4 regions of the Gracilibacillus marinus genome follow, and region 2 is predicted to be linked to each of the others. Evidence: riboswitches for the same ligand, from Rfam matches in the RefSeq annotation. Region 2 holds a riboswitch; each other region holds the start of a gene.

Region 1 (7,727 bases), on a different contig from region 2:
ACAACTCCCTTTATACATTGTTTTTTTAAGTCTTGTATGATTGCATCTTGTTCTTCGTCAGGATACCAATCTAAATGAATATGTGCATCATACATGACTTATTCGCCTTAACTTTTTGTAGATATTTTTCTTACTTGCTAAGAATTCTTCTGTTAATGTGATGGATTCTTTTCTTGGTCTTTTAAACGGTACTTCTTGTTCATGAATAATACGCTTTTCTTGTTCGCCTAATACGACAATACGATCAGATAAATAGATCGCTTCTTCTATATTATGTGTCACGAATAAGACGCTTGGCCGCTCTTCTTCCCATATAGATAACAGCCAATTTTGCATATCTAATCTTGTCAGTTCATCTAGAGCCGAAAAGGGCTCATCTAAACAAATAAATGATTGTGGACTTAATAAACTACGAACAAATGCCACTCGTTGACGCATCCCACCAGATAATTGATGCGGAAATGCATGTTGATAGTCGATTAGACCTGCCCGCTCTAACATTTTGATTGCTTTTTGCTTGTCAGGCTTTCCATTTATCTCTTGTGACAATAATACATTGTCAAGAATAGTTCGCCACGGAAAAAGAGAAGGAGTTTGTGGCATATAACTAATCGAACCACGCTTACCAGTTATCTCCTTATTATCAATATAAATCGAACCCTCATCTGGTGTAAAAAGTCCACCAATCATATGAAATATCGTACTTTTTCCACTTCCTGAAGGACCTAATAAAGCGACAAATTCACCCTCATGCACTTCCAAGTCTAATTTGTTCAGTATTTGCTTGTCTCCGAATTGCTTAGATACTTGCTTGATGTCGAGTGTACTCATTGGTGCTCCTCCCTTCTCCATTTAAGGAAGTGTCTTTCTAATAAAAGAATAATCGCGAAATAAACAAAGCATAATAACATAATAAACAATATCGCTACAAACACTCGGTCTGTTCTAAAAGAAGAGGAAGCTAATGTCATGTATACTCCTATTCCTTCATTTGCACCCAACCACTCAGAAATCACTGCACCCATCACACTATATGTTGCTGAAATTTTTAGCCCAGAAAAGATTGCAGGTAATGCATATGGTAATTCAAGCTTTAGAAAAATTTGCTTCTTATTCGCACCTGCCATTTTCATATAATGAATCAGTTCTGGGCTTGTCTGTTTTAACCCGTCAATTGTGGCGACGGCAATCGGGAAAAAGCAGACAAGTATAATAATTAAAAGCTTTGGTGTTATTCCAAATCCAAACCAAATGACTAATAAAGGTGCAAGGACAATGATTGGAATATTTTGTGACACAATAAGAAGTGGATACAACGCTTCTTTCCATTTTGGTAACAAGTGTAAAATCATCGCAATAACAAAGCCGATTGTAATGCTTGCAAAAAATCCAATTGTCGCTAATTTTACTGTTGCATAGATATGATGTTCATAATTAGACCAATTCTCATATGCTTCCAATAAGATGTTGGTAGGAGCAGGTAAGATCCATTTAGGAATTTCTAGTACGCGTGTACTTACTTCCCACAATACTATCATGAACATAATGAGCAGAACTGGTGATGTTACTCGCTTGATCATCGGCAAGCACCTCCATCTATTCGGTATTAATCGTATTTTGCAGTTAAGTCATCCATCGATGCTTGTTGATCTGCTCTTGTATAAACTTTTATTTGAGAAATATTACTTGGACAACCTAGTTCTAACATTTTTATATTCATTTGTTCTACAACGTGAAGTAACTGAGATAATTCCCCTTCCATTGTCGTTTCCAATGGACCAACTTTATACTTTACACCGGCATTTTGAATTATTTCGATTGCCTTATCAACATATGGAATCACATCTTCTCCATTTGGTGTTTTAGGAATGATTTGAATACTTACTAATGCTTGTGCCATTCATTACTCCTCCTCTGGTAAAAATTCATTTGTAAATGCTTGTTGTACATCTAGTTCTTTGTCTAATAAACCATTATCAAACATCCACGTCGCATAATTTTGCCACACGGATTTACTTTGTATTCCCCACTTTTCGGCATCGTCTATATATTTTGACGCTAACCATTCCTGACTTGCCTTCACTAATTCAGAGTCCAAATCTGGAACTGCCTCAATTAATATGTCCGCTGCTTCTGTTGGTTGATTTATTGCAAATTCATAGCCTTCCGACACAGCTTGTAATAACTTACGAACGGTCTCCGGATTTTCCTCAATCATTTCTTCGTTTGTCGTGATTACTGGTGTGTAGTAGTCTAACTTCTCAGAGTAATCTGTTAAATAGAGCATATCTAATTCTACCCCTCGCAATTCTGCTTCAATACCTGTCCATCCATAGTAAATCCAAGCAAAATCGATATCACGTTCCACTGCTGTAAAGAAATCTGTATTTCCCATATTGATAATCGATACGTCCTCCACAGATGTGCCTTCTTGTTTCATAAGTGAGTCAATCACAGCTGCTTCTACTGGCGCACCCCAACCACCATATGTTTTTCCAACAAAGTCTTTTGGTGATTGAATTCCTTTTTCAGTAGGTGCTGCAAATCCAGATGTATTGTGTTGAATAATTGCAGCAATGGACACAATCGGAATGTCTTGCACCCGCGCCTCTGTTACTGCTTCTTGCGCGCTGATACCAAATTCAGCTTTTCCTGATGCAACCGTTTGATCTGCACCAGCTTCTCCAGGTAAGATAATTTCGACATCTAACCCTTGTTCCTCAAAGTATCCTTTCTCCTTTGCTACATATAGACCTGTATGATTTGTATTCGGAGTCCAATCTAGCACTAATGTTACTTTCTCTAAATCAGCATCTTCTTCAGTTTGTGTTTCTCCATCATTACTACATGCAGAAAGCACGGCAATCGTAATAATCAATAGATAAAATATTTTTTTCATTTAAAATCCCCCTAATATTTTTAAAAATATGTATAGTATATTTTTTTACGCATAAAAATAAGCTCTAGACATCAGTCTAGAGCGCATATAGTTATAATTACTATCCATATGTTCCCTACGCTGGTGCTAGCCAGATCAGGTTCTAAGGGTCAGTATCTATTAAGGACACAATCTCAACTGGCCACACCAGTCCCCCTACATTCCACTTATAAAGTTGTATACCAATACTTTGACACATATCAACAAAATGTTCAAGTATTTTATAAGCATTTCATTCGCTTTCAGTGAAATGAATAGGTATGATGGTGAATGTCTTGAATTTGAGATAATGTATATTTTTATCTTTTCAAGAGACGATAATATATGTGTACAGTTAGTGGAAAGGGAGTTTTTTTTAATGACAAAAGTTGCAGTTATCTATTACAGCTCAACAGGTACAAATTATACACTTGCTAATTGGGCAAAAGAAGCAGCAGAAGAAGCTGGTGCAGAAGTAAAAGTAGTACGTGTGCAAGAAACAGCACCAGAAGCTGCAATCCATTCAAATGAAGCATGGAAACAACATTTAGAGGAGACGATGGATGTTCCTGTTGCGACATCTGATGATATAGAATGGGCAGATGCGATTATCTTTAGTATGCCAACTAGATTCGGGAATGTTCCATCACAAATGAAACAATTCATCGATATGCAAGGTGGGCTTTGGGCATCAGGTAAGACAGCGAACAAAGTAGTTACCGCAATGTCCTCTGCTTCTAATCCACATGGTGGTCAAGAGGCAACATTACTTAACTTCTATACTACAATGATGCACTGGGGTGCAATTATCGTACCACCAGGTTATACGGATTCTGTTACTTTTGGCGCAGGTGGTAATCCATATGGTACAAGTGTTACACAAGCACCTGATGGAACACTCGTTGAAGATGTGGAAGCAGCTGTCAAACATCAAGCAAAACGTGTCGTGGATGTTGCTACTAAAATGCACGGATAATAAAACAAAGAGCCTGTTCTTTCTCAATTTGCAGAAGAACAGGCTGATTTATTAATTTTCATTTTTGACCTTTTCCATCTTCATTGCAGTACTTTGTCCGGGATATGATTCTGCAACTACACTATACGTAACAACAACTTTATCACCTAATTGAAGTGAATTTAAAAACGAATCTTCTAATTCTGAGACCTTGAAATAGATAGCATTCCCCATTTTTTCATACATCTCTTCTTCTTTCAATTGTTCCACATTTGTTTCTAAATACTTTTCAGTGACTAAAATTGTATCATCCGTTATTTTTGCAATGTATCCAATCATTTCGTCATTGTTCTTGACTTCTCCATCTGAACTACAAGCAATTAGAGCTAAAGACAACAATATAAAAACAATCATTTTCTTCATAGTATATTTTCCCCTCTTTATTTGTATTATTTGTCGGTTAGAGATAGGAAAAGTTACAATTATCATTCATATATTGTTTAAAAATACAATTATTTTTGATTAATTATTTACTAATTTATGGCCACAATTTCCACAAAAGTTCATTCCTTCTGTTTTTGTACCACAATTTGGGCAGAAATTAGAAATAGCTTGTGTGCTTTTAGTTTCTTTCTTATCATTATCGCGAATCATTTCTTTTGCCATATTCATGCCCATCATCATTCCAGCGATATCGGTTGCAGGTGAGCCTCCACCATTTTTTTCATTTGAAAGCGAATCTGCAAAGGCCACTTCTTTATATCTATGCATATCACCAATCATACCATGTGAAGCTGATTTTGTTATCATTTCTTGTATTTCTTTAGGATAATTAAAGCTCATAATGTTAAATCTAGTTATTGTTAATCCATCATTCAGTAATTGCATATCTAAATCTTCCTGTATTCCACTTGCAATTTCGAATGAGTTAGCCTGTAAATTAAACATATCTTTGCCTTCTTTAGAAATCCACTTCATCAACAACTGATCAAGTATTGCTGTAATGCGTAACTTCACATCTTCAACAAAATAGTTCTCTTTCACACCTACAATCTCATCAATTAATTTTACATAATCCGTTACTTTAAATTGAAAAGTACCATTTGCTCGTATTGGTAATCCACCTGGGAGCTGTGGTGTCGGTATATGAACCGCACTTTTTGTCCCCCATTTAACTGTAAATTCTTTTGTATTTACGAATAATACTTCTATACGTATACCACTATTAAAACCAAATTTGAAACCTTTTAATGTTGAGAGTAATGGGATAATTTCTGATTCTATTTCGTATTCACCGTCGTCTTTAAATACACCTTCAATTTTCCCTTGATTAAAAAAAACAGCATCTTGACCTGGGCGTATAATTAATTTACTACCTTTTTTGATTTCATTGTTGTTCCACTTCCAAAAAATCATGTCATCTCTAAATTCTTCCCATTCCACTACATTCGAAAACTGTCCCTTGAATAAATTAAACATCCTATTCCATCCTTTCTTCTAGTTAAAAACTACCTCTACTCCCAGTATGCGAGTGTCCACCACTAGTTACACCGCCACCACCAGAGTTATTATCATTCTTTGGTATCTTCGTTCTCGTGACTGTTTTATATGTAAATACATCACGCTTTGCTTTTATTCTCGAATTATCCACATATGTCTGGTGTGACACGGTGACCTTGCCACCCATATTAAACAACATTATACCAACAATCGTAGCAGCAATAATTAGTGCAATAATCAATTGGAACCATGTTTTTAAAAATATATTATTAGGGCTTATAGGCATACCGATATGACGGTCTACTTCCTTAATAAATTGTTCTATTGCTAAATCAAATTTGTTCTCTGAGAGAAATGGAGTAATATCTTCTCTTATTTCATCCAATCGACTATTCGTCAAATACTTTTGATAATCTCCAAAGCCTGCTAAGTACACTTCTCTTCCTTTTAAATCAATTGTCAAGATAGCCGTATTACCATATTCTTTTTCATAGCCAAACTTATATTGATCATATGCATCTTGTGTATACTTTTCAATATCTATCCCATTGCCTTTAAGATTTTCTTCTATTATGACAATAATATCTATTTCACTCTCTTGACTGATTTCTTCTGCTAGTGAAGACAATTCTGAATATTTATCCTCTAATAGCAAGTCTGCATGGTCAAAAATTAATTTCCCTTCCCCTTGAACTGGTAATTGAAACAAGAAAAGCAAGAGAAATAGATACACCCATTTGAACTTTTTCACCATAATGCACCACCTAATAATAACGCAATAATCTTCAACACTATAAAACTACTTGAAAATAATCCCAAAAACCACAAACTTACTTTTTGCATACTAACTGGTGGCTTTCCCACTATTTTTCCTGTTTGTGCATTCATCAAAAAGTTATGTTCTTGTTTCTCTAAATCATAATAAATCATCCAAATAGGCAAAAGCACATAATAGCTATGTTTTTGTTTTGTATTAATATTCTTTTGATGGTACTGAACAGAGGTATACCCATTAATCGTAGAAGTTATATAGTTATCAATATAAGATTTCACTTTATTTTTTACTCTAGGATACAATTGTTCATCATTATAATTGTATTTTTCAGCGAGATATCCTGCTAAATATGCTGTCTTAAAAGGTTTAAGGTCATTATAATTATATGGTTCTAATTTATCCATTATTTGATCATCTAATTTCTCTGAAGCATCTACAGGAACCTTTGCATAATCTATATCTAATTTACGATACACATCATAATGACTCGTCTCTGTTACTTGATACTCGCCACTTGTGTATGTACGTACTTTTGTTGCTTTTGCATGCACTTCTACATCATTATTTAAATCATACATCCAAAACGGGACATACATTCCAGTAATATTTTTCACTCTATTTGCTGTCATAAATCCTTTAGGTGTTAGTCTACCATTACGGCACCATTTCTTAAAAGCTTGCATAGCTTCTTCCTTACTGATTGTAAATGGGATAACTTGTACTGGTGCTAATTCGCCTGATAATCTATCAACTAATATAACGGCACCCCCACAAAAACTACATGAAGTAGCAGTGGTATCTTTATCTGTAACTACAACAGCGCCACAATTCTCGCAATGGTATTCTCTCGCATCATCTTGTTCAAATGTCTGTGTCAGCTTAATATCTTCTAGTTGTTCGACAGAGTGATTATGGCCACAACTATCACATGACAACATGCCTGTTTCACTATTAAAATTCATATCTGCCCCACAATTTGGACATGTATGATGAATAAGCATTTTAACACCTCTCTATTCTTTATCGATCTAGTGTATTTTTCCTTAGTTCTGATAATGCTTCAAGTTCAGCTAATTCTCTTCTCAATTTTTCTTCTTGATAATCTAATCCTTCTGACTGGCTTGTTTGATTACTCTTCCATTCTAGTTCTAATTGATTCATTTGATCTATTTGTTCTGATAAACGTGCATATGTTGCATCGAATTCAAATATATGTTGTTGAATGATTTCTTTGTCTTTTTGTAATTGCTGATATTTACGTTCTGTTTCTTCTAATTGATGCTTCGCTGTTTGTGCGATTTTTAAGTCATTTGTTTTATCGATATATTTTTTTAGTTTCTCTATTATGGTCACTTGCTCAACTATCTGCCGATCTATCCTTAAACGTTTTGTATATAATGTATCTACTTTAGATTTTAATTCTCGTAATAATTGATTTCTATCTTTTGTGTCGTCATTTTTACTTCTACTATTATCTTTTATTATGGATTTTGCTCTTTTAAAAAGTCCCATTTTATTCACCTCACTATTTATTCATACGTCTTTGCATATAAATAAGTTTCAACATTCTGCAATCTTTC
Region 2 (7,727 bases):
TTTCGTTGGGTGATATGTAAAGCATCTGCAATGTTTTTCGCGACAGATGGCTTTTCGGTTAGTATAACTTGAACCATATTGTTTCCTCCATGTACATAATTTTAGGGGTGTGATGTGAGAAGAAGTAGACTTGAGGTTATTCATTAGTTTAACAGATTCGCTGCAAAAGATTAAATAACAATTTCAATCATTTTGACGAATATTCGACGGAATAGATGACACATTTTGTCTATTTTTATTGCAATGTCATGTAAATACATATAGAAATAGTAGATTTAGATAGGTGAAAGTATAGATAAAATAAGCTATGATGAAGATAGAGAATGATTAGGAGATTAGGCGGGGTTGAAATGGACGAGCAATGAGGAAGCCATCGATTGCATTACAAAATCGTGTGGTCATATTAGACAATCCATTTGGCAAAGCTTCTAGTGATCATGTATTAAGTCCAGTCTTTTTCATTGCTGAACAGTTAGGTTTTCAAATGATTGCATTAACCGCACATGCAGAGGGTAAGTTCTTGCAAGATTACTTCCCAATCATTTATAGCTGTCGCTTACGTACATCAAAGGATGCAAATAAAAAGGTGATGGCAACAAGCAAATGGCTCCATCATGCCTATTTCCAAGATCATGAACCTTCTGTAATTGATCGATTAGGGCAAACAGAGCAGATGGATATGTTCTCTTTATAAATTTGTTGGCATAAGAGTAGTGAAATCCCCACTACTCCTTATCCAGCTCCTCACGAATTTCATGCACGAGTCTCTCATAATAACGATCGTCCAATGTATGCATCGATAAGTCTTTCATCCTATGATCGACATAATCAAGCATGACAAGCATCTCTTTTTTTACTTTTCCGTGATTGTATTTCACTACTGTTTTATAACTTCTGAGTACAGCCAGAATGACAGATATATCGCTAGCATATGCAACGATTTTGTTATAACTAGTATAAAGCATGTCTTGAATCGAACGTTGCTTCAGCACGACGCGTTGTTTCCCGTCCTCATGATATGCGGCATATTCTGAATCATGCTTAATTAATAATCCTAACACTCTTCCGATTTGTTCCAAACAATCAATCGCAGTGTGCGGGTCATTGACTGCTGGTGAAATCGCACGTAAAGCAATTTCTTCTAACTTTTGAATCGTGAACATGGAATCTTCTTTTTCGTTTCGTTCATTCCCGATTGTAATGGCATGAAGTAGAGCTGTTTCATCGATTTCTTCTTCATTTGTGTGTACGAGTAATGCGCAGTCTTTCGGTGTGACATATACGCCGATTTCTACTTGGATAGCTATTCTTGCATCGATTTTCTTTGCTTGTTGAAATAGAAGGTCTGTATCGATAATTTGGACATAGCCATGTGATGGAAAAAATAATTCGTGCTTGTAGGAATAAGTGTCGACAGTAGATGGACTTGTAACCACACACTCTTTTTTGTAAAAGGATTCTAATTTCTCGACACGGTCGTTCCCTTCATTCACAAGATTTCGGATCAAATTGGATACTTGCATAAATGTTCCTGCATGTTGGATGAAAAAGGCGAAAAAACCTAAGCATAGTAACGAAATCAATACACCAACAGTCGCAGATAACAATACTTCTGCATCTGTATTTAATCGTACGAGAACTAATGACACAACAGAATAATAAAATCCTGCGATAAAGACACCAAGAACGTGCAATGTCTTTTTATCTGTCAAAAAGTTCTGTAACGTTCGTGGTGAGAATTGAGACGAATAGGTTGTAAGTACAACCATAGTCGTCGAGAATGTGATTGTTGTCATTGTTAACAGGGCACCAGCAATCACACCAAGTGTATCCTTCGCAAGGTCTGGGCTTGTAAGAATGACAGATGGGAAGAAATCACTCCATTTTGCGAGTACTTGATGGTCAATCAATTGAATGAATAGAATGAGTATTGTTGTGACAAGTACATAAATGGCTGGAATGACCCATAGTTGTTGCTGAATCCGATACCAAAAATGCTTGAGCATGATTGTACCTTCTCTCTTTAGTAAGTTGTAGTATTATTATAAGTGATATTGGATTTGATAACCATTGTGAAGAAAGGCTGTTTGCATTGAATACAAAGAAACAACATGATTTTACAAAAGGGAATATTTTGAAACAGTTAATTGTCTTTTCAGGGCCATTAATTATTGCAAATTTATTACAGACATCGTATCAATTTGTTGATAGCTTATGGGTCGGGAATTTGCTAGGTGATGAAGCGTTAGGTGCTGTCGGTGTGGCAAGTACAATCATTTTCACGATGCTTGCATTTGCAATCGGGCTTAGCAATGCATCTTTAACAATCTTGTCTCAACAAAAAGGGAAGAAAGACGAAGCTGGATTAAAGCGTTATTTAAATGGGTTTGTCGTCGTCTTGACAGTATTAGCACTGGTGATGGGGACATTTGGATATGTCTTCTCTGAAGGATTATTACGATTACTTGGTACCCCTTCAAGCATGATAAAAGAGGCGACCACGTATTTACGGATTAATTTTGTCGGAATATTGTTTTTGTTTGGCTACAATTTTATTAGTACAGTTCTGAGAGCGATTGGCGATAGCAGAACTCCACTTCGCATTGTCGCTATTGCGGTTGTATGTAATATTGTATTAGATCCATTGCTTATTTGGGGTGCGCAATTAGGAGTTGCTGGAGCGGCATATGCGACGATTTTTTCCCAAGGGTTGTCTTGTGTAATTGGAATTGCATTGATTATTAAGCGTAAGCTCGCTCCATTTCCGATACCTTATATTCCGAAAAGTAAAGAAGTGAAACTCATCTTAAACCTAGGGATTCCTTCAGGGTTACAAATGATGATGATATCAGCTGGGATGGCTGCGATTATGACTGTCGTAACAGGATTTGGACCAGCGGTTGTGGCAGGTTATAGTGCAGCACAGCGACTTGATAGTATTATTATGTTACCAGCACATGCATTGGGTACAGCGGTAAATAGCATGGCAGGACAAAATATTGGTGTTGGAAATTATAAACGTGTGCATCAAATCACGAAAGTTGCTGTTCTTTATAATTTTGTCATAATGTTCGCACTAGGGTTACTTACGATTCCATTAGCTAAATATGGCATTAGCTTATTTGTCCAAGAAGTGGATGCAGCTTCTTTCGGTACTACATTTATTCAAATTGTCGCATTATGTTATCCGTTTTTAGGTATTAATTTTGTTTTAAACGGTATTGTACGAGCATCTGGTGCGATGTATCAAGTACTCTTTCTGAACATTATTTCCTTTTGGGTGCTCCGTTATCCGTTGTCTGCCTTTTGTGCCAAACTGTTCGGGGAAGCAGGTATCGCTATTGGGATTGGCAGTAGTTTCGTAATTAGTAGTATTTTGGCTTACATGTATTTTCGGTTTGGGAAATGGCGAGAGAAAGAGTTGGGGGTTTGATTTTCAGAGGTGGATTGTTCCTTCAATGTGATAAGTACCACAAACATCTGCAGAGCAAAAAAACTCTCAACTTTCCTCGCTATTAGACTTACTAAACATAAATACGATGACGTTCACAATCAATATAATCAATAGAATTAGTATGTCTAAACTATAGATGGAGAACAAGTTCTTGCCATCAGTTACTACACTGTAAACTCTTATCAAAATGGTTAAAGAAATAGCTATAAAAAATAGTATGGAATATTTTTTAGGTAATTTTCTATTCACTCTTACCTTCCTCCTGTCCACATATTGTAATCGTAATTAATTACTATTTTAACATTAAAAGCCAAATATAAGAGTGCTTTTAATAAAAAAGTAGTACCTTGTTAAGTGATATTCACAATTTTAGTTGGTGGCCTGGGAGATATAAGTGTAAGCCGAAACAATATGCTGTTCTATAAATCATAAGTAAGCTCGGCTATCCAGATTCATATAGTTTCTCCAAAGTATTTAATAAATTTTACAACATACCACCGTCTAAGTTTGTTAATTAAAGATGGTTGGATGTAAAAGTAAATATTGTTATGACTTGACATAATTTTCTGACAAAGGTAACATCGAAGATAATTCAAATAGATGCACTAGGGGTGTTTTTTAACTGAGATGAGTGTGTACTCAAACCCTTTGAACCTGAACTAGTTAGAACTAGCGTAGGAAAGTGTTAACTATAATACATACATAAAGTACACGTGTGCTTTGTTTTTTGATATGTCATTATTTGTTTATGCGCAACTTTCCTACGGGTCTGTTGTGCATTTTTTGATGCAAAAAAATAGAGGAGTTGTCAAAATGTCTAGAACAGTATTAGTAACAGGTGGTAGTCGAGGTTTAGGAAAAGTAATTGTACAAACATTGTTGCAGCAAGGATTCCAAGTTGTTGTTAATTACAACAAAAGTAAAGAGGCTGCGTTGGCGCTTGTAGCGGAGGCAGTGGAAGGAACAGCCATTGCACTTCAAGCAGATGTAACGAATAGAGAAGAAGTGAATCAACTGGTAGAGAAGGCAACAGCGTATTTTGGCCAAATAGATGTTGTTGTAAACAATGCACTAGTAGACTTCAAATTTGACCCAACACAACAAAAGCCTTTTGCAGAGCTAGATTGGGAGGATTACCAAAAGCAGCTAGATGGGACTCTAAAGGCGGCATTTCATACATGTCAAAGTGTAATTCCACAATTTATCGAACGAAAAAAAGGAACAATCATTAATATTGGAACGAATTTATATCAAAATCCAGTTGTCCCATATCATGAATATACGACGGCAAAAGCTGGATTGATAGGTTTTACGCGAAATATCGCTGCAGAACTAGGTACTTTCGGAATAAAAGCAAATGTAGTTTCAGGTGGTCTATTGAAAACAACAGATGCAAGTGCTGTTACAACGCCTGAAGTATTTGACTTGATTGCACAATCCACTCCATTGAAAAAAGTAACGACACCTCAAGATGTAGCCAATATGGTCGCTTTTTTAGCTTCAGAAAATGCAGATGGAATTACAGGGCAGAATATTACAGTCGACGGCGGATTGACAATGAATTAATAGAAAAAATGATAGATTTTGAGGTGTTCTATAAATGGAAAGAAACGAAAGGAAGCAACTTCATTTAGGTGTGTTACTATATGGAACGGGCCATCATCAAGCGGCATGGCTGTTGCCTGATTCAAGTGTAGAACGGATTGGTGATATCACGTATTACCAATCCTTAGCACAGTTAGCAGAGAAAGGGCTCTTTGATGCTGTATTCTTTGCTGACAACCAATCATTCGCGGCTAATCATCCTAATATGATGCCAGCATTTTGGTTTGATCCACTCATTAATTTAACAGCAATTGCACAAGTGACCAAACATATTGGATTGGTCTCTACGATTTCTAGTACGTTTTCCAATCCTTACACAGCTGCACGACAACTATTAAGTTTGGATCATATAACAAAAGGACGTGTTGGTTGGAATCTCGTTACATCTATGACAGATTTAGAGGCACAAAACCATAGTATGAAAGAACTCCCACCACATGCGAAACGTTATGAGAAGGCAGAAGAGTTCGCTGAAGTAATGAATAAGCTGTTTGAGTCTTGGGACAAAAACGCATTTTTACACAATCGTTCCGAAAGAAAGTTAATCGATGCATCTAGCATTCAACCTTTTCATCATGATGGGCATTACTTTCAAGTACAAGGACCTTCCACCACACCAAAGAGCCCACAAGGTAAACCGGTAGCTATGCAAGCAGGCGCTTCGAAACAAGGTATTGCTCTAGCTGTCAACTATGCAGATGCCGTATATTCCGTTTCTTGGAACATAAAGCAAGCAAAGAGGTTCAGGAAAAAGTTAGATGACCAAATGAATCAAACACTCTCTACCCATCGACATATTAAAATATTTCCTGGATTAGTTACATATGTTGGACGAACCTACGAGGAAGCTTTAGCGAAAAAAAGAGCTTTAGATGAGTTGTTACCTATTGAAACGGCTTTAAAACAACTGAGTTTTTTTGTTCAACAAGACTGTTCCAATTGGGAATTAGATCAAAAAGTACCACCACTACCTCCAGTTGAAGCATTTACTGGTCCTGTTGGTCGTTATGAAACAATTCTCGAGATTATACATGATACGAATCCGACTGTAAGGGAATTATTAGGATATCTAAATGCAGGAGGTGGACATTTCACTATCGTAGGCACACCAACAGATATTGTGAATCAGATGGAAGAATGGTTGGACGCAGGTGTAGCGGATGGATTTAATTTGATGCCACCTACATTGCCTGGTAGTTTAGAAGATTTTGTTGCATTAGTTGTTCCAGAATTGCAAAGAAGAGGTATTTTCAGAACAGAATATACAGGAAATACTTTTCGCGAGCATTTAGATTTAACAACTGTGTAACTTTTTTAAATTTCCTCTTGAAAGTGACCTTACGTCATTTTGTATACTATACTTAATACAAAGATGGGAGTGTCGCTTTTGTTAACAATTAAGGAAGTTACTAAGCAAACAGGTATCACTGTTCGGACAATGCGCTACTATGACCAAATCGACTTGCTACCACCAGCAGGTAAGACAGAAGGTGGGCATAGGTTATATGGAGAAAAAGAGTTAAAAAAGCTACAAGAAATTCAGTTTCTCAAGTCACTTGGCTTCACATTAGAGGAAATCAAAGAGATGTTAGCAGATACAGAGCATGATTGGTTTACAGGATTGAAGAAACAATTAGGCTATGTCAGAAACGAAAAAAAGAGAATCATAGAAATGGAAAAAACGATTCAAGGATTACTGAATGAAGTCATGTTAAATGGAAAGATTGATTTACCATCTGTCCAAAAATTGATTCAATTATACCAACAAAATGCAGATAAAAAAGAAGTGTATAGAGAAGAAATGTTTGATGACAATGACCAAGAGTTATTGGATATGTTGCCAAATATGAACAGCGGAGATCCGGACACATTGGAGTGGATTGCTTTATTAGGCCGATTAAAAAAGGAGATGTCGAAAGGGCCGTCTTCTCCGGAAATCCAACGTATTGTCAAACGGATGTTGGAAAAGGAACAAGAGACATATGGGAATGAGACAGATTTTGGTGAAAAAGTATGGGAAATTAGAAAATCACCTGAGAAATCGGAACGTGCGGGCTTTTATCCGATTGAGCCAGAAGTCACTGAATTTTTAGAAGTTGCGTTTCATATATTTATGGAAAACGAAAAAGGCCAGGAGGAAGAGAAATGAATCTTATCGCATGGATTATTATTATTTGTGAAATCAGCTTCTGGCTTGTGATTCTTCTAGGATTGTTTACTAGATACATTTGGAAAAAGCCAATGCTAGGTTTATTTATCCTGGCATTAACACCAATTATTGATTTAATGCTGTTAGTTTTTACAGGATACGATTTAGCACAAGGCGCGACAGCAACGATGGCACATGGATTAGCAGCGGTGTATATCGGTGTCTCCATCGTTTTCGGAAAAAGTATGATTCAATGGGCAGATGAGCGTTTTCGTTATTATGTGACAAAAGAAGGCCCGAAGCCAGTGAAGTTAGTTGGACGGGAATATGCATTTCATTACTTGAAAGGGTGGGGGAAGCACGTTTTCTCTTATGTAATCGGAGCGGGGATTTTGGCCTTTGTCATCTTTTTTATTAATGATGCGACGAAGACAGAAGCAATGTCTGGGATGATACGATTGTGGACACTCATAGTAGGAGTTGATTTGATTATAGCTATTTCCTATTTTATTTGGCCAC
Region 3 (7,727 bases), on a different contig from region 2:
TGACAAATACCCGTTATTCAGATGTAGGTAGCAAGTGGTACAATGTTAAAAATGTAACAGAAAATAATAATGTAGCATATTAAAAATACTTGTTGGTATTCTTTCGCTGTTGGAATGAATACCAACAAGTAAAAAATCAAGCAACAATTCGGTCAATAGGTAGAAATGGATAGAATCTTTGTAAGATGTATGCTGCAAATAATAGTACGATTGTCAAAAAGACAAAATATACATCTCTTTTGCTATATTTAAGGATATAATAGTACGTTCTATTTCTGTTATTCGTAAAATGTTTTGCTTCCATAGCAACTGAAATATGATAGGCACGACGTATACTTAGTGCTAAGATTGGGATAGCATAGTGTTTTATTTGTTGATAAAAACCAGGTATACTCCTTTTAAATATCACACCCCTTACCTTCAATGCTTTGCGTAAAGATAAGAATTCTTGAATTATATTTGGTAATAATCGTATTGCAGCCATAAAACTATATGCGATTTTCGGAGGTAATGATAGTTGTTGCATAAGAGAATAAAAGAAATAAACAGGTTTAGTTGTTAATGCAAAAATCATCCCTAAAAGTCCAAAAATAACACTTCTAAATCCTAAATGAATACCTCTGTATAAACCTTCTTCTGTAATATGAACGAAAGCAAATTGAAAAAGTGTTGTTTCTCCTTTACCAAATAACGCCATAGAAACAAACGATGTGAAAAAAATAATTACCATTGGTAGACTTAACAGAAAAAGCAACTTTATTGGATATCCTAATTGAATATAATAGATTAGTGTAAGCAACACGGTGAAATATATCAAAAAGTGTAAGTGATGAATGAATAGGAAGAAAATAAATAAAAATACGAATAATATAAACTTTAATGTAGGATTAACATAATGTAACCATGTTGGATTTTTATAAAATTCGATGTGCATTTTTAATTGTCCTCCAGTTTGCATCCTCTATACCATTTTCAACTATATCTGTTAAGACACCATTCTGTACATACCATATTTTATTGGCATAATGTGTTGTTATATGATAATCATGTGTCACCATAATAATCGTTGTTGCTTCATTTTGAAGTTGTTTTAAATAATCAAGCATAGTGAAAGTGTAATATGCATCTTGGCCAAATGTAGGTTCATCCAGTAGTAGGATTTTAGGCTTTCGAATTGTTGCTGTCGCTACACTTAATCTCTTCATTTGCCCAATCGATAATTGATATGGATGCGCCTCTTTCCAATTATCTAATTCATAGATAGCTAAATGTTCTTCTATCCTATTCATTCGTTCTTTATGATTATTTATATGAGAAATAGAGAACTCTAATTCTTCACACACGTTGTTAGCGACAAATTGCAACTCCGGGTTTTGAAATACATATCCTACATATTTATAGAAATCACGTTTGTCTTTCAGGAAAGGTAAATGTAATCTTCCTTCATATTTTATTAATTTGGCTAACATTTGTAATAAGGTGCTTTTTCCTGCTCCGTTATGTCCAGAGATTGTTATGAAGTCTCCTTCATTTACTTGTGCATGTTCTATTCGTATTGCTTTTGTTTTTTGATAATAACCTGATGCGTGATTGATTTCCATTACACTCTTCATTGGCTGCGTATCTATGCGGATGGGATGGTCATTCCAAATATTTGGATACCATATACCATACTGTTGAAATAATGACTTTTTATGACGTAGCAGTGTATGTGGATTGCCATCTGCAATAATATTCCCGCAGTCGTCTATCATAATCATTCTGTCTACATAGTCTATTACTCTATCGATTTTATGCTCGACAACAATAAGTGTTTTATTTTGAGAAATATTCCATACTGTATCCCATACTTGATTTGTTCCTTCTTGATCAAGCATAGCAGTTGGTTCGTCTAGAAATAGAACATCTGGTTGAAGAGCTAATACACTAGCAATAGCAAGTCTTTGTTTCATACCACCAGATAAATGATCTATCAATGTATGGTTAGAAGGTAAAGTTAAACCAACTAAATCTAAATATTCACGTATGAGCAATTTCATTTTATCTCGATGGATAAGTTGATTTTCTAACACAAAAGCCATTTCTTCATCTACATATGGCATACAAAATTGATGGTCAGGATTTTGAAAAACATATCCTGGTTGTACAGGTAAGATAGCATTATCATATTTACAAGGTACTTCTACAATCTTTGGGATGATTTTCGCTAATATCTTTAATAATGTGGATTTACCAGATCCTGATGGCCCAACTATTAGTACTTTTTCACCTTTTTGAATTGTAAGAGATAAATCTTTAAACAAAAATGATTGTTTATCTGGAAATTTTACACGAAGATTCTCTATTTGAATTGCAATAGAATGCATCATATCACCTTGCTTCTTCTTCTAGTGATTCATAATGTTTAGAATGAATTGGCCTTACATATTTAGTGACGCCTGTTTTTTCTAATGCTTTTACCAAATAGTAAGCAAATATGCCTGTTATTAATACTGCGCCTACTGTACGAATCGCAATTAATAACGTCAGGTTCCACCAAACTAATTCTGTGATATATCCATAATATATATCCAAAACTAGTGATCCAATTGTCGCCCCAATTGCTGCCAGACACATGACAATTAATGTGTAGCTTTTATAACGAAACATCGCAAAAACTAGCTCGCAACCAATTCCTTGAACAAGACCATAAATTAATAGACTAATACCCCATTGTCCACCAAATAGAAATTCACCTTGTGCTGCTGCTAATTCAGCAAGTAAAGCTACACCTGGTTTTCTTATAATAAGAAATGCAACGGTTGCTGCAATAAACCACATGCCATAAATAAATTGATCTAAATGTATACCAAATACAGATAAAGCAGTATACAATGGCCCCCATAGTTTATAAATCACACTAAATACAACTGCTATGACGATTGTAATTAAAATATCTGATAAGGAAAGTTTCTTATTCATCTTCATCGTGATATAGCTCCTTCTTCACTCCATGCTTCTAAACGATAAGCCATCTCCCAAAATCTCAGTTCATAATGACTACTAATAATAAAATGCTCTTTCATCCGCTTTCTATCTTGATTTGTTACATCTTTTGACAAAGTATCCAAACGATTAATTTGTTCTTCTACTTGCTGTTTGAACCATTCACCCCCATATGTTGCGATCCATTTTTGATAAACAGGATGTTCTGGCTTACAATATTTTAACTTTTCGCCAATTTCGTAGTACAACCAATAACACGGTAAGATAACAGCAATAATATCTCCTAGATGACCTTCATATGCGGCACGATACATGTGCGATGTGTATGCATATGCTGTGGGTGAAGGTTGAAATAATTCCACATCACTTTGTGTAATGTCTAATAATTCTGCAAACGTACGATGTAATGCTAATTCAGCCTCATATGTACCCTGTGCATGTTTCGCCATATTACTTGTTGTTTCCAAATCATTTGCCTTTGCAGCTCCAAGTGCCTGTATTTTCGCGAAATGAGATAAATAATATGCGTCTTGTTGAACATAATATTTAAAATTTTCAATTGGTAATGTCCCATCTCCAATTCCTTTCACAAAAGGATGTTGAAAACTCTCCTCCCATATCGGATCAACTACTTTTCTTAATTCTTCAGAAAATTTCATTAGGATACCCTCCATTTTTTAAATGCAAAAAACCACTTCCTTTTACGCAAAGAAAGTGGCTTAAAAAATATATAAAAACTATATATTATTCATATGACCACTTCCCTACGCTGGTACAAACCAGATCAGGTTCTAAGAGTCTTAAAGTCACCTACTTTAATCTCAGTCTTCAAAAGACACCCCTAGTGGATTTTTACATTATTTAATTATTATTTCGAGTTAACTATATCAAAATATACCAACTTGTCAATAGTTTTTTAAGAATACACAGAAATTTGATTTCCTCCATTCTTTTTGGATTGATACATCGCTTTGTCTGCATGGATGGTCAATGATTCTTCACAAATCGCATCGTTCGGATACAGACTAATGCCTATACTTGTAGAAATGAAAAAGTGTTCAAAAAAAGGCATTTCAATTACTTTTCTAATTTGTTCTGAAAAAGTAATCACATCATCTATTGTATTTATATCAGGCATGATGATGACAAATTCATCTCCACCCAATCTACAAAATACTTCATGATTGACACATAAATCACTCACTCTTACAGCGACTTCTAACAATATTTCGTCACCTTTTGTGTGACCAAACGTGTCATTAATTGATTTGAATTGATCTAAATCAAACATAATTAGTGCTAACTTTTTTTGTTCTTCTTTTATTACTTTTAATAACTTGTTTAATTGCTCATTGAAATATAATCTATTGTGTATTTGTGTTAAAGAATCTTTATAGATTAATTCTTGAATTTGATTCTCTTGTGTTTTCTTTTCACTAATATCCATAATTGACCCTATTACTTTTGTCATTTCCCCAAATAGATTAGATTCAGGTTGACCTGTAATAAACATCCAAAGGTAATGACCTTCTACATGTCTCATGCGACATTCGATATCAAATACATCGCCTGTTTCCAAACCATTCCGATAAGATTGATAAAAAATACCTATGTCATCTTTGTGAATCAAATGGACTAATTTGTAAAAACTAATTTCTGCATCTGTATTTGTATATCCTAAAATTTTATGAATGCCACCTGTACTTGTTACTTTATCTGTTGTAAGATCTAATTCCCATATTCCATCATAAATAATAGTAGAAATTAACTCTAATTTATGAGAATATGCTTTTAAATCTTGATCCATTCTTGCTCTTTTGAGTGCAGAAGCAAAAAAATTACCTAATTGATATGTTGTATTTAGTGGCGTGATCATGCTTGTCTCATCATCCACACCGACAAAACCTAAAGTCCCAATTTCTATTTCATCCAGAATGATTGGTATGATTACCATCGTATTCTCATCTTGGAAAATTTCTTTATTCAAAAGTTGTTCTTTGGTAGGGAATTGTTTTTTTTCAATATTAGCAATCCAATCAAATTCTTCTTTACCGATTTGTTCAACATTAAAATAATACATTTTCCAATTGAAATGATTCTCTTCATTTAATAAAATGAATCCTTTTCTATAAGGTGTATGCAATAGCCACTTCATCTCAATTAAATCTTTATATAAATAAGATTGCATAATATTACCTAAATTAAAATTTCTTGAAACTAAATTCGTCAAATAATCAAACGTATCTGAAGGGTCTTTATCTTCCATTGAGAACTCGTTATACTCACATCCACAGCTATGTCTTAAAACTATTTGAGTTGTAATCATAGCTGGAGAGGACTTTTTTCCTTCCATCTCGTTTAATGTGAGTAATGTCGCTTCTTTTCCTATTACGTTAACAGGTAGATTCACTGTTGTAAGCATTGGTTGGGTAAATCTTGTGGCGTATGAATTATCAAAACCAACAACCGCAATTTGTTCAGGAACACGCACATCTCTTTTTTTCAATTCTCTTATAATATTATAAGCAACGAAATCGTTTACACAAATAAGTGCATCATAATGAATATCACTATGTAATATCTGATCTACAATATAACTAGGGCTATTCGTGATAGAATCGAAAAAATAAGGTTCTTTTAATAAGCCCTTTTGATTTAAATAATGTTGGAAGGCATAATACCTTTTTTTGGCGTCAAAAAAGACATAGTCTCCAATATATGCAAAGTTTGTATAGTGATGCTTGATAAGATGTTCAAGCATTGTCTCTATTGCATCTTCATTATCTACATGTACATAATTATCACACTGTAACATTGTATTTATACCTATCACTGGCTTATTTCTTTTCTTTAGTTTATCTATGTATCGTTGATCTACAGCATCCATTAGTACAATCCAACCATCTACAAAATCAATTCCATAAGGTGTTTGATAATTTTCTGCATTTGTGCCAATTACAAGTAACTTTACATTTTGTTCTTTTGCAGTTTCTCGTATACTCTTTAATATTTGACCAAAGTATGCCCCATCTAGCATCGGTGTGAGAAACCCTATTATTCTTTCTGTCATTGGCCCACCTCCACTCAGAATTATTCATAGGTTAATTTTACTATATTTATCAATCAAATACATCAAAAATTTAGTGTTTTTGATAGAAGAGTTTCGCAAAAATTTCTGTATTCATAAAAGAACACTCATTTTATTCAGAATGAGTGTTCTTTAGGTAGTTATAATTCAAATTTTTGAACTAATTGATGTAGTTCAGTAGAAAGTTCGCTTAATTCTTTAATATTTGTCAACATTTGATTCATAGATTGACTAGTCTCTTCAGAAGTAGCACTTGTTTCTTCAATTCCAGCTGCAGATTCCTCAGCTATAGATGCGATTTCTTGAAGCGATGCATTCATTTCCTGACTACTAGAAGTTATTTCTCCTAAATTTAGTGCAATAGTTTGGATATTGTCTACAACTTGATGTACAGAATGATTAATTTGTTCAAATGTTTGACCTGTTTCTTCGATTTGGGCAGTACCTTCTTTCACTTCTTCATATCCACCTACCAAAGAATCAGATACAATAGTCGTTTCTTCTTGAATACTATTAACAATAGATGTAATATCTTTTACTGAGACACCTACTTGTTCAGCTAATTTCCTCACTTCGTCAGCTACAACAGCGAATCCTTTACCATGTTCTCCTGCTCTTGCTGCTTCAATAGTTGCGTTAAGTGCAAGTAAATTCGTTTGATCTGCAATGTCTTTGATAACAGAAATGAGCTTAGTTATTTCATTTGATTTATTGTCTAGTACTTTCATTTTCTTCACAGCATCTGTAACAATTTGATCGATTCTACCCATTTGCTTTATAGAATGTTGCATTAATGTTTTTCCATCTGATATGAGTGTTGCCGCTTGATCCGAAGAGGATTCAATTGATTCAGCACTTTCATTTGTTTTCGTTACCTTCACACTAAATTTTTGCATTTCTTCTGTTAGATCACTTAAGTAATTTGCTTGATTATCTGAACCAGTAGCTAACTCTTCCATTGTTACGGAAACTTGCTCTGCACCTAAATGTACCTCATTAGCGCTACTTGTCAGAATTTCACTTTGTGTGTTAACAACATTCGAAATCGATACAATGCTCTTAATCATTTCTCTTAAATTTTCACGCATCACATTGATGGATGTAATTAATTTCTTAATTTCATCATTTCCTTTATATTCAATGTTTTCAGCATTTAATTGTCCATTTGCAATTTGATTAGAATATGTAACGACTTTATTTAAATTTGTAGTAATATTTTTGCTAATAAATAAAACAGCAAGCAAACTAATTATGATAGAAATAGTTGCAGATATAGCCATTGTAATATATGTCTGACTTTGTGAATCACTAGCATCTTTAACAGATGTAACTCTATTTTCATTAATAATATCCACTAGTACTTCTAATACAACTACTGTTTCTAATTGCATATTATTTAATGTTTGCGCACTTCTCTTTGCTTCAACAAAGTTATTCGCTTCTACTGCTGGTATGATATCATTAGTAAAAATCGTATGAATAGATTCTGTATTTGTTAATACTTGTGTAAATAATTCTTTCTCTTCCTCTTCTTCAAGGCTCTTATGAATCTTTTCAGATAAACTATCAAACTGTTGCTTTCTATCATTGTATTCATCAACAAAAGACTGTGTAGAATAATGAACATAATTAGCAACTCTTAATCCCATTGATT
Region 4 (7,727 bases), on a different contig from region 2:
TGAATGAAATGAGAGAAAATGGTGCAGGAGTATTGATGTCCACACATATACTTGCGACAGCGGAGAGATACTGTGATAGATTTGTCATTTTACATGATGGTAAGATACGAGCACAAGGAACATTGGTTGAATTACAAAGAGAATTTAACAAGCCAAATGCTACATTGGATGATCTATATATTGAATTAACGAAGGAAGCCGATGCCAATGCTTGATGGAAAACTATTATTTCAAGAACGGTTTAAACAACATTTGAAGGAATTAAATCGATATTTAAAATATATTTTTACGGGACATTTAGCTATTGCAATGTTTTTTATGTTCTCTGCATTAGCGGTATATTATCAACAATGGTTGCAAACAATTCCTGACGATTTTCCTTCTGCATTTATTATTGCTGTCGCATTAGGGTTTTTCACAACATATACCCCAATACAAACACTGTTAAAAAAAGCGGATATTGTATTTTTACTTCCAGCAGAACAGCAACTGTCTACTTATTTTATCCGTACATTAGTATATAGTTATGTGACGCAACTTTATATGGTGCTGATTGTATATGTAGTGCTTGCACCATTATATTTGGAAAGTATCAATCACGGAGAGTATGGGTTACTTTTGTTGCTTTTATTAATCATCAAGTGTTGGAGTTTAATAGCAAATTGGTGGATGTTGAAAGTACGAGATCAACTTAGCAGGAGAATGGATTATATTGTACGGTTTCTTTTAATAAGTGGATTAATATATTTCTTTATTGAACAAGAAATAATCTATTGTGGAGTTGTGACAATATTATTAATCGTGTTATTTGGTTATAACTATCTTTTAAGTAATAAAAGTGACGGTATTAATTGGGAATTACTAATTGAACGAGATTATTTAAGGATGAGATCATTCTATCGTTTAGCAAATATGTTTACAGAAGTGCCTCATCTAGAGACAACAGTAAAGAAGCGAGCATTACTTGCAACACTATTCGTTCAAAGTTTACATTTTAAACAATCAAATACATTTTCCTATTTATATCGATTAACAACAGCTAGAAGTTCAGAGTATATGGGAATCTATATACGGCTGCTAGTACTAGGAATTGTATTAATTTACTATATCCCTAATATATGGGTGAAGTTACTCTTTGGTTTCTTGTTTAGCTATATGACATTTATTCAATTCATACCATTATGGAAGCATCACATTTCCATAATATGGTTGGATTTATATCCAATACCTAAGTCTGATCGGTTGAATGGATTTATTAATTGGATACAATGGCTCATGGCTGTCCAAATGGTTGTGTTTACTATTGCTTTATTCTTTATCGAGAGTTATTTAACAGCAAGTATTATGCTTATTATGAGTATTCTTTTTGTTGTATTTTTCATCCCTTTCTATATTATGAAAAAAACCGTCTCCTAAGTTCGAAAAACATTGGAAAATAGGGGATAGATATATGAAAAGAATTAGATTAGATTTGAGACTTATGTGTCGAAATCGATGGAAAGATTTTTGTCCGTGATATAAAAATGCAAGTTGGATTTGTGACGATAACTCCATCTTGCATTTTTTTATAGAACAACCTACTACGAGAAGTAGATTTACGAATTTGTTTTTTCAATTAAATGAAAAAATGTTTTTGCAGCAACTAACATAGCACGTTCGTCAAAATCAAATAATGGATGATGGTGTGGAACAAATTTGTCTAGGACTTGTGCACCAGTAAAGAAAAAAGCACCAGGTTTATTCTGCAAGTAATAACTAAAGTCTTCACCTGTCATACTTGGTGTAACCATTTCTGTTCGGGTAACTTCTGGGACTTCTTTGGCACATTCTAGGACAAATTGAGCTTCATTAGGATGATTGACAACAGGTGGATAGCCTTTTTGATAATCAAATAAATAATCTGCATCATAACTTAGACATGTAGCATGAAGGATTTTTTCCATTTCATCTATAATAAATTCTTGCAATTGGGCATCAAATGTTCGGACAGTCCCTTCAAGAACAGCTCTTTCTGGTATGACATTATTTGCATCACCTGCATGAAATTTACCGATTGAAATTACCGCTGTATGTAATGGATCCATTCGTCTTGATAGTAATTGTTGTACATTTAATACAAATTGAGAACCGATAATAATCGGATCAATTGTTTGGTGTGGCATTCCACCATGTCCACCCTTTCCAATAATTTCGATGATGAATTTATCTGCAGCTGCCATGAAATTACCTGGTGAAGTTTGAATCGTTCCATAAGGTGTACTTGTCCATAAATGTGTCCCATACACATAATCTACTCCTTCAAGTGCACCATCCTCTATCATGGATAAAGCCCCACCCGGAGCGAATTCTTCTGCATGTTGATGAATACATACAATTTTACCTTTAAGATGATTTCTGTGCATATGTAGTATTTTTGCAACATAAAGCAAAGTTGCGGTATGCCCATCATGCCCACATGCATGCATTACTCCAGGATTCTTTGAAGCATAAGGTACCTTTTTTTCATCTTGTATTGGTAGTCCATCAAAATCTGCTCGTAATGCAATTGTTTTACCCTTTGTACTTCCTTCAATTGTTGCTATAATGCCATTACCACCGACATTTGCTCTAGATGGGATGCCTAATTCTTTATAAAATGCTTCTATAAATGCAGCAGTGTTCTTTTCTTTAAAGGATAACTCAGGATGTGCATGTAAATAACGTCTTGTTTCGACCATATTTGGATAATCAGCTTCTATGGATTGAATTAAATCAGCAAGCATTACAAAGTTCCCCCTTTTTTAATCATTATATCATGACAGTATAAATTAGATGTGGGAAATTAAAAATAACAAGCAGTGAAAGTAAGGAACTAGATTGATATGTTGCTATTATAGACATATAAATATTTCAGATAGTATGAAGAGTAGATAGTTGACTATTTGTTCACTTAGACCTAAAATCTTTCCTTAAGAGAACATTCTGATTCCTAGTTTATTTCTAAGAAAGGAGTCCTTTTTTTGGTTGAATTTTTTCAAAACTTTAATCCTGTGGGACAAGCATTTATTGCTACGTTATTTACATGGGGAATGACTGCGCTTGGAGCTATGCTCGTCTTTGCAACAAAGACAATAAACCAGCGATTACTAGATAGCATGTTAGGATTTGCTGGAGGTGTTATGATTGCAGCAAGTTATTGGTCTTTATTAGGCCCAGCAATAGAAATGTCCGAGGATAATGATATAGGTGCTTGGTTTCCAGCAGCAATTGGATTTTTATTAGGTGGTTTTTTTTTATGGGCAATTGATAAGATGTTACCTCATCTTCATCCAAATACATCTGATAGCAAAGCGGAAGGATTTTTACCTAATAAAAGAAACAGAAGTACATTGTTAGTTCTTGCCATCACTCTTCATAATATTCCAGAAGGTTTAGCAGTGGGTATTGCTTTCGGTGCACTTGCAAATGGAGGTACAGAAGCTACTTTAGCGGGTGCTTTGACACTTGCACTTGGTATAGGTATTCAAAACTTTCCCGAGGGTGTGGCGGTTTCAATGCCTTTAAGAGGCGAAGGTATGTCCCGCAGAAAAAGTTTTCTTTACGGACAATTTTCAGGTATGGTTGAACCTATTGCAGCAGTAATTGGTGCATTAGCTGTGGCATTTATTGAACCATTACTGCCTTATGCATTAAGTTTTGCTGCAGGAGCAATGATATTTGTTGTCGCTGAAGAAGTTATTCCGAGCTCTCAAGAAAAAGGTAACAAGGATCTTGCTTCCATGAGCTTAATGGTGGGGTTTGTTTTGATGATGATTCTTGATGTGGCACTAGGCTAAATGGATGACTAAATATGAATAACTAGCTCAATTGGCATAACTATTAAACAAGTGGATAGTGTTAAGATTTATTATGATTTGTTTCTGTGAAAAATGACTATAAATAGTGGTGGATTTGAACATTACAAAGAAAAGTGAGGATGGAATTATATAACTCCATCCTCACTTTGATTATCAATTGCAATTATTTATAAAACGGAACTTTGTATCGTTTCATCATAGGTGTATCTTTATGCTTATTTAAAGAATGATTTATCTTGTAATAATCTCTCTGTTTCTTCTTTATGATTTGTTTCGTCTGCTATCATATCATCAAGTTTTACTACAAGTTCTGTTAAACCTAATTCTTCTGCTTGTTGTTTACGTTTTTCATAACGTTCAATTGTTTCAGATTCTGCTTTATAAGTCGCTTCAAGCATTTCTTGCACATCTGTTAATTGCTCAACTTTCGCAGGTGTCGTTGTTGGTATACCACCTAATGTTTTAATTTTATCTGATAAGTATAATGCATGACCAATCTCATCCGTAATTTCATCTTCAAAGAATGGTTTAAGTAATGATCTATATAATCCTGATACTACTGATGCATGATATGTGTATTGAATTGTTGCAGCATATTCATGTGCTAAGTCCACGTTTAATCCATCAATCAATTCTTGTAATTTTTTTTCGTCTTTTGCCATATTAAATACTCCCTTTCATAATTAACTTTACTAATTAATGTCTACTCTATATCTTCCCCAATAAAAAAATAATAAACAACTTTTTATTTATTTTTGGAAATTATTATGAATATTCATTATTACTGAATAGATATAATTACAAAAAAAACTATTGGCTTGTATTACCAAATATGTTATTCTGTTGTTGTATTAAATTAAATATGTGTATCGATTCACTAGGGGAGCCTTTTGGCTGAGACGATTTTTTTCGGACTCTTATAACCTGATCTAGTTAATACTAGCGGAGGGAAGTGATGGTTGATAGTCGAGTATTATACTATGTCTATTTCACCACTCTTCCTATTGGGAGAGTGGTTTTTTGCGTTTCTAACCGGGCACTTTCGCTTTTGAATCGTCTAGCTCAAGCGCCCAGAAACTAGAGGACTTCGCGAATCAACCATCAATAAGTCATCATCGATTCGCAAGCTCATCGTGATTCCTTTATTTTGTTTGATTCACTCCAGTCCTTACGTTTCTAATCGGGCACTTTTGCTTTTGAATTTAAGGGGGTGTTTTATTGGAGGGGGTTCATCTTGTGTCGAATGGTTATTTGTCGGTAAGAGATTTGCATGTTGTTATGACTGTTGAGCCGTTTATTGATTTCTTTCACATTCGTGAAAAGAATAAAACTGCAAAGGAAATATATTCGTTGGTTCAGCAATTACACCAATTAGGTTTTCCCTTATCCAAAATCTTAATAAATGATCGGGTAGATGTTGCTGCAATTACGTCTGTTCGTGGTACACATTTAGCATATCATAGTGTTCCTGTAGTTGAAGTGAAACAAAAATTTCCAAAGTTAGTGTGTGGAAAATCTGTCCATGATTTGGACGAAGCAATTCTTGCTGAAAAGGAGGTTGCGGATTACATAATTTATGGACATATCTTTGCATCCACTTCGAAAAAAGGTGTAGCTCCTAGAGGCATTCATTCATTAAAAGAAATAATCAATTGTGTGTCTATCCCTGTTATTGCAATTGGAGGTATTACACCAAAAAACGTAAAAAGTGTAATGGATTGTGGTGTACAAGGTGTTGCTATTATTTCTTCTATTTGGGAAGCAGAGTTCCCGTTGCAAGTAGCGAAGGAAATCTATCACGTTGTTCATACACTTTAGATGAATATAGCAACAAATCATTAATGGAAATTGCTATTTAAGATTGAAGTATTAACGAAGGAGAGTGTCAAATGGTGACAAAACATGTCGATTGTATTGTTATTGGTGGTGGTGTAATAGGATGTTCAATTGCTTATGAACTAAGTAAACGTTCTTATCGTGTGTTACTGCTTGAAAAGGAATGGATTGGTTCTGGAGCATCCAATGCCGCAGCAGGTATGTTAGGTGCACAAAGTGAATGTAAGAAGGATAGTCCATTATTTCAATTAGCAAAAGAAAGTAGAGCAATGTATCCATCTGTACAAGAAGAATTAAAAGAAAAAAGTGGGATTGATATACAATTCAATCAAAACGGGATTTTGAAGCTCGCGTATACCGAAGAACAATTAAAGGAATGGCAAGGAGTAGCTATATTACAACAAAAACTAGGTGAAGATGCCCATGTGATGTCAGTGAAAGAAATAATGTTGAAGGAAAAACACTTAGCATCTTGTTTCCTTGGAGGCATTTATTTACCAAATGACGGACAAGTATCTGCTCCTCACGTGACAAAAGCATACGCAAAAGCTTGTGAAAATAATGGTGTGATTATTTATGAGCATAGTCCTGTCACTTCACTAATCGAAGAAAGTAATGAAGTAATTGGTGTGAAAGTGAAACAAGATGTCTACTATTCAGACCATGTCATTATGGCAACAGGAAAAGATCCAATTGTTACATCAAAATTTTTACATGACATGATTCCAGTAAAAGGAGAATGTATTAGTGTAAAGACAGAAACTCCTGTCATTCAATCAACCATATTTGGTCCTAAATGTTATCTAGTACCAAAACAAAATGGAAAAATAATTATTGGCGCAACTTCTGTGCCTAACGTTACAGATCAGGGTGTCTCTGTTAAAGCGATTGCTCATTTATTACATCATGCTTGCGAACTTATACCATCACTACAAGAAGCGCGTGTGGAAAATTATTGGTCAGGTATTAGGCCGCTAACAAAGGATGAGAATCCGTATATTGGTGCAATTCCAAATAAAAAAGGGTTATATATCGCTACAGGGCATTACCGAAATGGTATCTTACTCGCACCGATCACAGGAAAAATCATTGCAGATATGATTGAGAAGAAATCTTTAGCATCATATTTGTCTGCCTTTTCCATTCAGCGAGAAGTATCGATGTCTATGTGAAAGGAGGAGGGATATGCAACTAATTATTAATGGAGAGAATGTCACAATCAATGAAGACATTCAGACAATAGCTGACGTAATAGATACATTAGGGTTAAAAAATAAAATCGTTATCATAGAATTAAATGGCGATATTGTGTTGAAAGAAGAACATCCAAATAGAAAAGTTAAACATGGCGACCGTATGGAGTTGGTCCATTTTGTAGGAGGAGGATAATAATGTTAAAAATAGGTTCATTCACATTTCAATCAAGACTTTTTTTGGGGACAGGTAAATATTCTAACTTTAAAGTTCAGAAAGAAGCAGTAGATATTTCAGAGACGGAAGTTTTAACATTTGCAGTAAGAAGGATGAATATATTTGATGCAAATCAACCTAATTTTCTTGAATTGATTGATTTAGAAAAATATACATTTTTGCCAAATACAGCTGGAGCAAAAACAGCAGAAGAAGCGGTAAGAATAGCAAAGCTCGCAAAAGCTTCTGGATTATGTGACATGATTAAGGTAGAGGTAATTGGATGTGATCGTACATTATTACCAGACCCTGTTGAGACATTGAAAGCATCAGAAATGTTATTAGAAGAGGGTTTTACAGTTTTACCATATACATCAGATGATGTTGTTTTAGCAAAGCGCTTAGAACAATTAGGTGTACATGCGATCATGCCTGGAGCTTCGCCAATTGGTTCCGGACAAGGAATTATCAATCCATTAAACATGCAATGTATTATTGATCAAGCAAATGTTCCTGTCATTGTCGATGCAGGTATCGGGGCTCCGTCAGATGTAACACTTGCTATGGAAATGGGAGCAGATGGAGTGTTATTGAACACAGCTGTTTCTAATGCGAAGGATCCAGTGAAGATGGCACACGCAATGA

The links. A riboswitch is a leader RNA that binds a small molecule or an ion and turns the genes downstream of it on or off. The one in region 2 is predicted to bind thiamine pyrophosphate.
Region 1: linked by a shared signal. The riboswitch ahead of ACFOZ1_RS03805 (ABC transporter substrate-binding protein) and the one ahead of ACFOZ1_RS09155 (3-oxoacyl-ACP reductase) in region 2 are both predicted to bind thiamine pyrophosphate.
Region 3: linked by a shared signal. The riboswitch ahead of tenA (thiaminase II) and the one ahead of ACFOZ1_RS09155 (3-oxoacyl-ACP reductase) in region 2 are both predicted to bind thiamine pyrophosphate.
Region 4: linked by a shared signal. The riboswitch ahead of ACFOZ1_RS12805 (thiamine phosphate synthase) and the one ahead of ACFOZ1_RS09155 (3-oxoacyl-ACP reductase) in region 2 are both predicted to bind thiamine pyrophosphate.

What each region holds. Positions count from the first base shown of each region.
Region 1 covers NZ_JBHSDV010000001.1:866,624-874,350, reverse strand. Annotated here, with positions in the region: gene ACFOZ1_RS03825 (TatD family hydrolase) at 1-95, opposite strand, end outside; gene ACFOZ1_RS03820 (ABC transporter ATP-binding protein) at 88-831, opposite strand; gene ACFOZ1_RS03815 (ABC transporter permease) at 828-1,580, opposite strand; gene ACFOZ1_RS03810 (MTH1187 family thiamine-binding protein) at 1,607-1,900, opposite strand; gene ACFOZ1_RS03805 (ABC transporter substrate-binding protein) at 1,904-2,899, opposite strand; TPP riboswitch at 2,995-3,106, opposite strand; gene wrbA (NAD(P)H:quinone oxidoreductase) at 3,297-3,893, shown strand; gene ACFOZ1_RS03795 (DUF3221 domain-containing protein) at 3,945-4,295, opposite strand; gene ACFOZ1_RS03790 (SPFH domain-containing protein) at 4,395-5,351, opposite strand; gene ACFOZ1_RS03785 (TPM domain-containing protein) at 5,374-6,126, opposite strand; gene ACFOZ1_RS03780 (TFIIB-type zinc ribbon-containing protein) at 6,120-7,148, opposite strand; gene ACFOZ1_RS03775 (hypothetical protein) at 7,168-7,659, opposite strand.
Region 2 covers NZ_JBHSDV010000002.1:268,527-276,253, forward strand. Annotated here, with positions in the region: gene ACFOZ1_RS09130 (type IA DNA topoisomerase) at 1-77, opposite strand, end outside; gene ACFOZ1_RS09135 (hypothetical protein) at 362-694, shown strand; gene ACFOZ1_RS09140 (DUF2254 domain-containing protein) at 726-2,006, opposite strand; gene ACFOZ1_RS09145 (MATE family efflux transporter) at 2,093-3,433, shown strand; gene ACFOZ1_RS09150 (hypothetical protein) at 3,500-3,703, opposite strand; TPP riboswitch at 4,052-4,152, shown strand; gene ACFOZ1_RS09155 (3-oxoacyl-ACP reductase) at 4,268-5,020, shown strand; gene ACFOZ1_RS09160 (LLM class flavin-dependent oxidoreductase) at 5,055-6,368, shown strand; gene ACFOZ1_RS09165 (MerR family transcriptional regulator) at 6,447-7,208, shown strand; gene ACFOZ1_RS09170 (hypothetical protein) at 7,205-7,727, shown strand, end outside.
Region 3 covers NZ_JBHSDV010000001.1:1,518,848-1,526,574, reverse strand. Annotated here, with positions in the region: gene ACFOZ1_RS07155 (pectate lyase) at 1-83, shown strand, start outside; gene ACFOZ1_RS07150 (energy-coupling factor transporter transmembrane component T family protein) at 137-934, opposite strand; gene ACFOZ1_RS07145 (ABC transporter ATP-binding protein) at 915-2,369, opposite strand; gene ACFOZ1_RS07140 (ECF transporter S component) at 2,371-2,961, opposite strand; gene tenA (thiaminase II) at 2,964-3,644, opposite strand; TPP riboswitch at 3,730-3,838, opposite strand; gene ACFOZ1_RS07130 (diguanylate cyclase domain-containing protein) at 3,902-6,055, opposite strand; gene ACFOZ1_RS07125 (methyl-accepting chemotaxis protein) at 6,214-7,727, opposite strand, start outside.
Region 4 covers NZ_JBHSDV010000004.1:70,217-77,943, forward strand. Annotated here, with positions in the region: gene ACFOZ1_RS12780 (ABC transporter ATP-binding protein) at 1-215, shown strand, start outside; gene ACFOZ1_RS12785 (ABC transporter permease) at 208-1,416, shown strand; gene ACFOZ1_RS12790 (M20 metallopeptidase family protein) at 1,596-2,762, opposite strand; gene ACFOZ1_RS12795 (ZIP family metal transporter) at 3,000-3,815, shown strand; gene ACFOZ1_RS12800 (ferritin-like domain-containing protein) at 4,052-4,498, opposite strand; TPP riboswitch at 4,706-4,804, shown strand; gene ACFOZ1_RS12805 (thiamine phosphate synthase) at 5,073-5,654, shown strand; gene thiO (glycine oxidase ThiO) at 5,726-6,844, shown strand; gene thiS (sulfur carrier protein ThiS) at 6,858-7,061, shown strand; gene ACFOZ1_RS12820 (thiazole synthase) at 7,064-7,727, shown strand, end outside.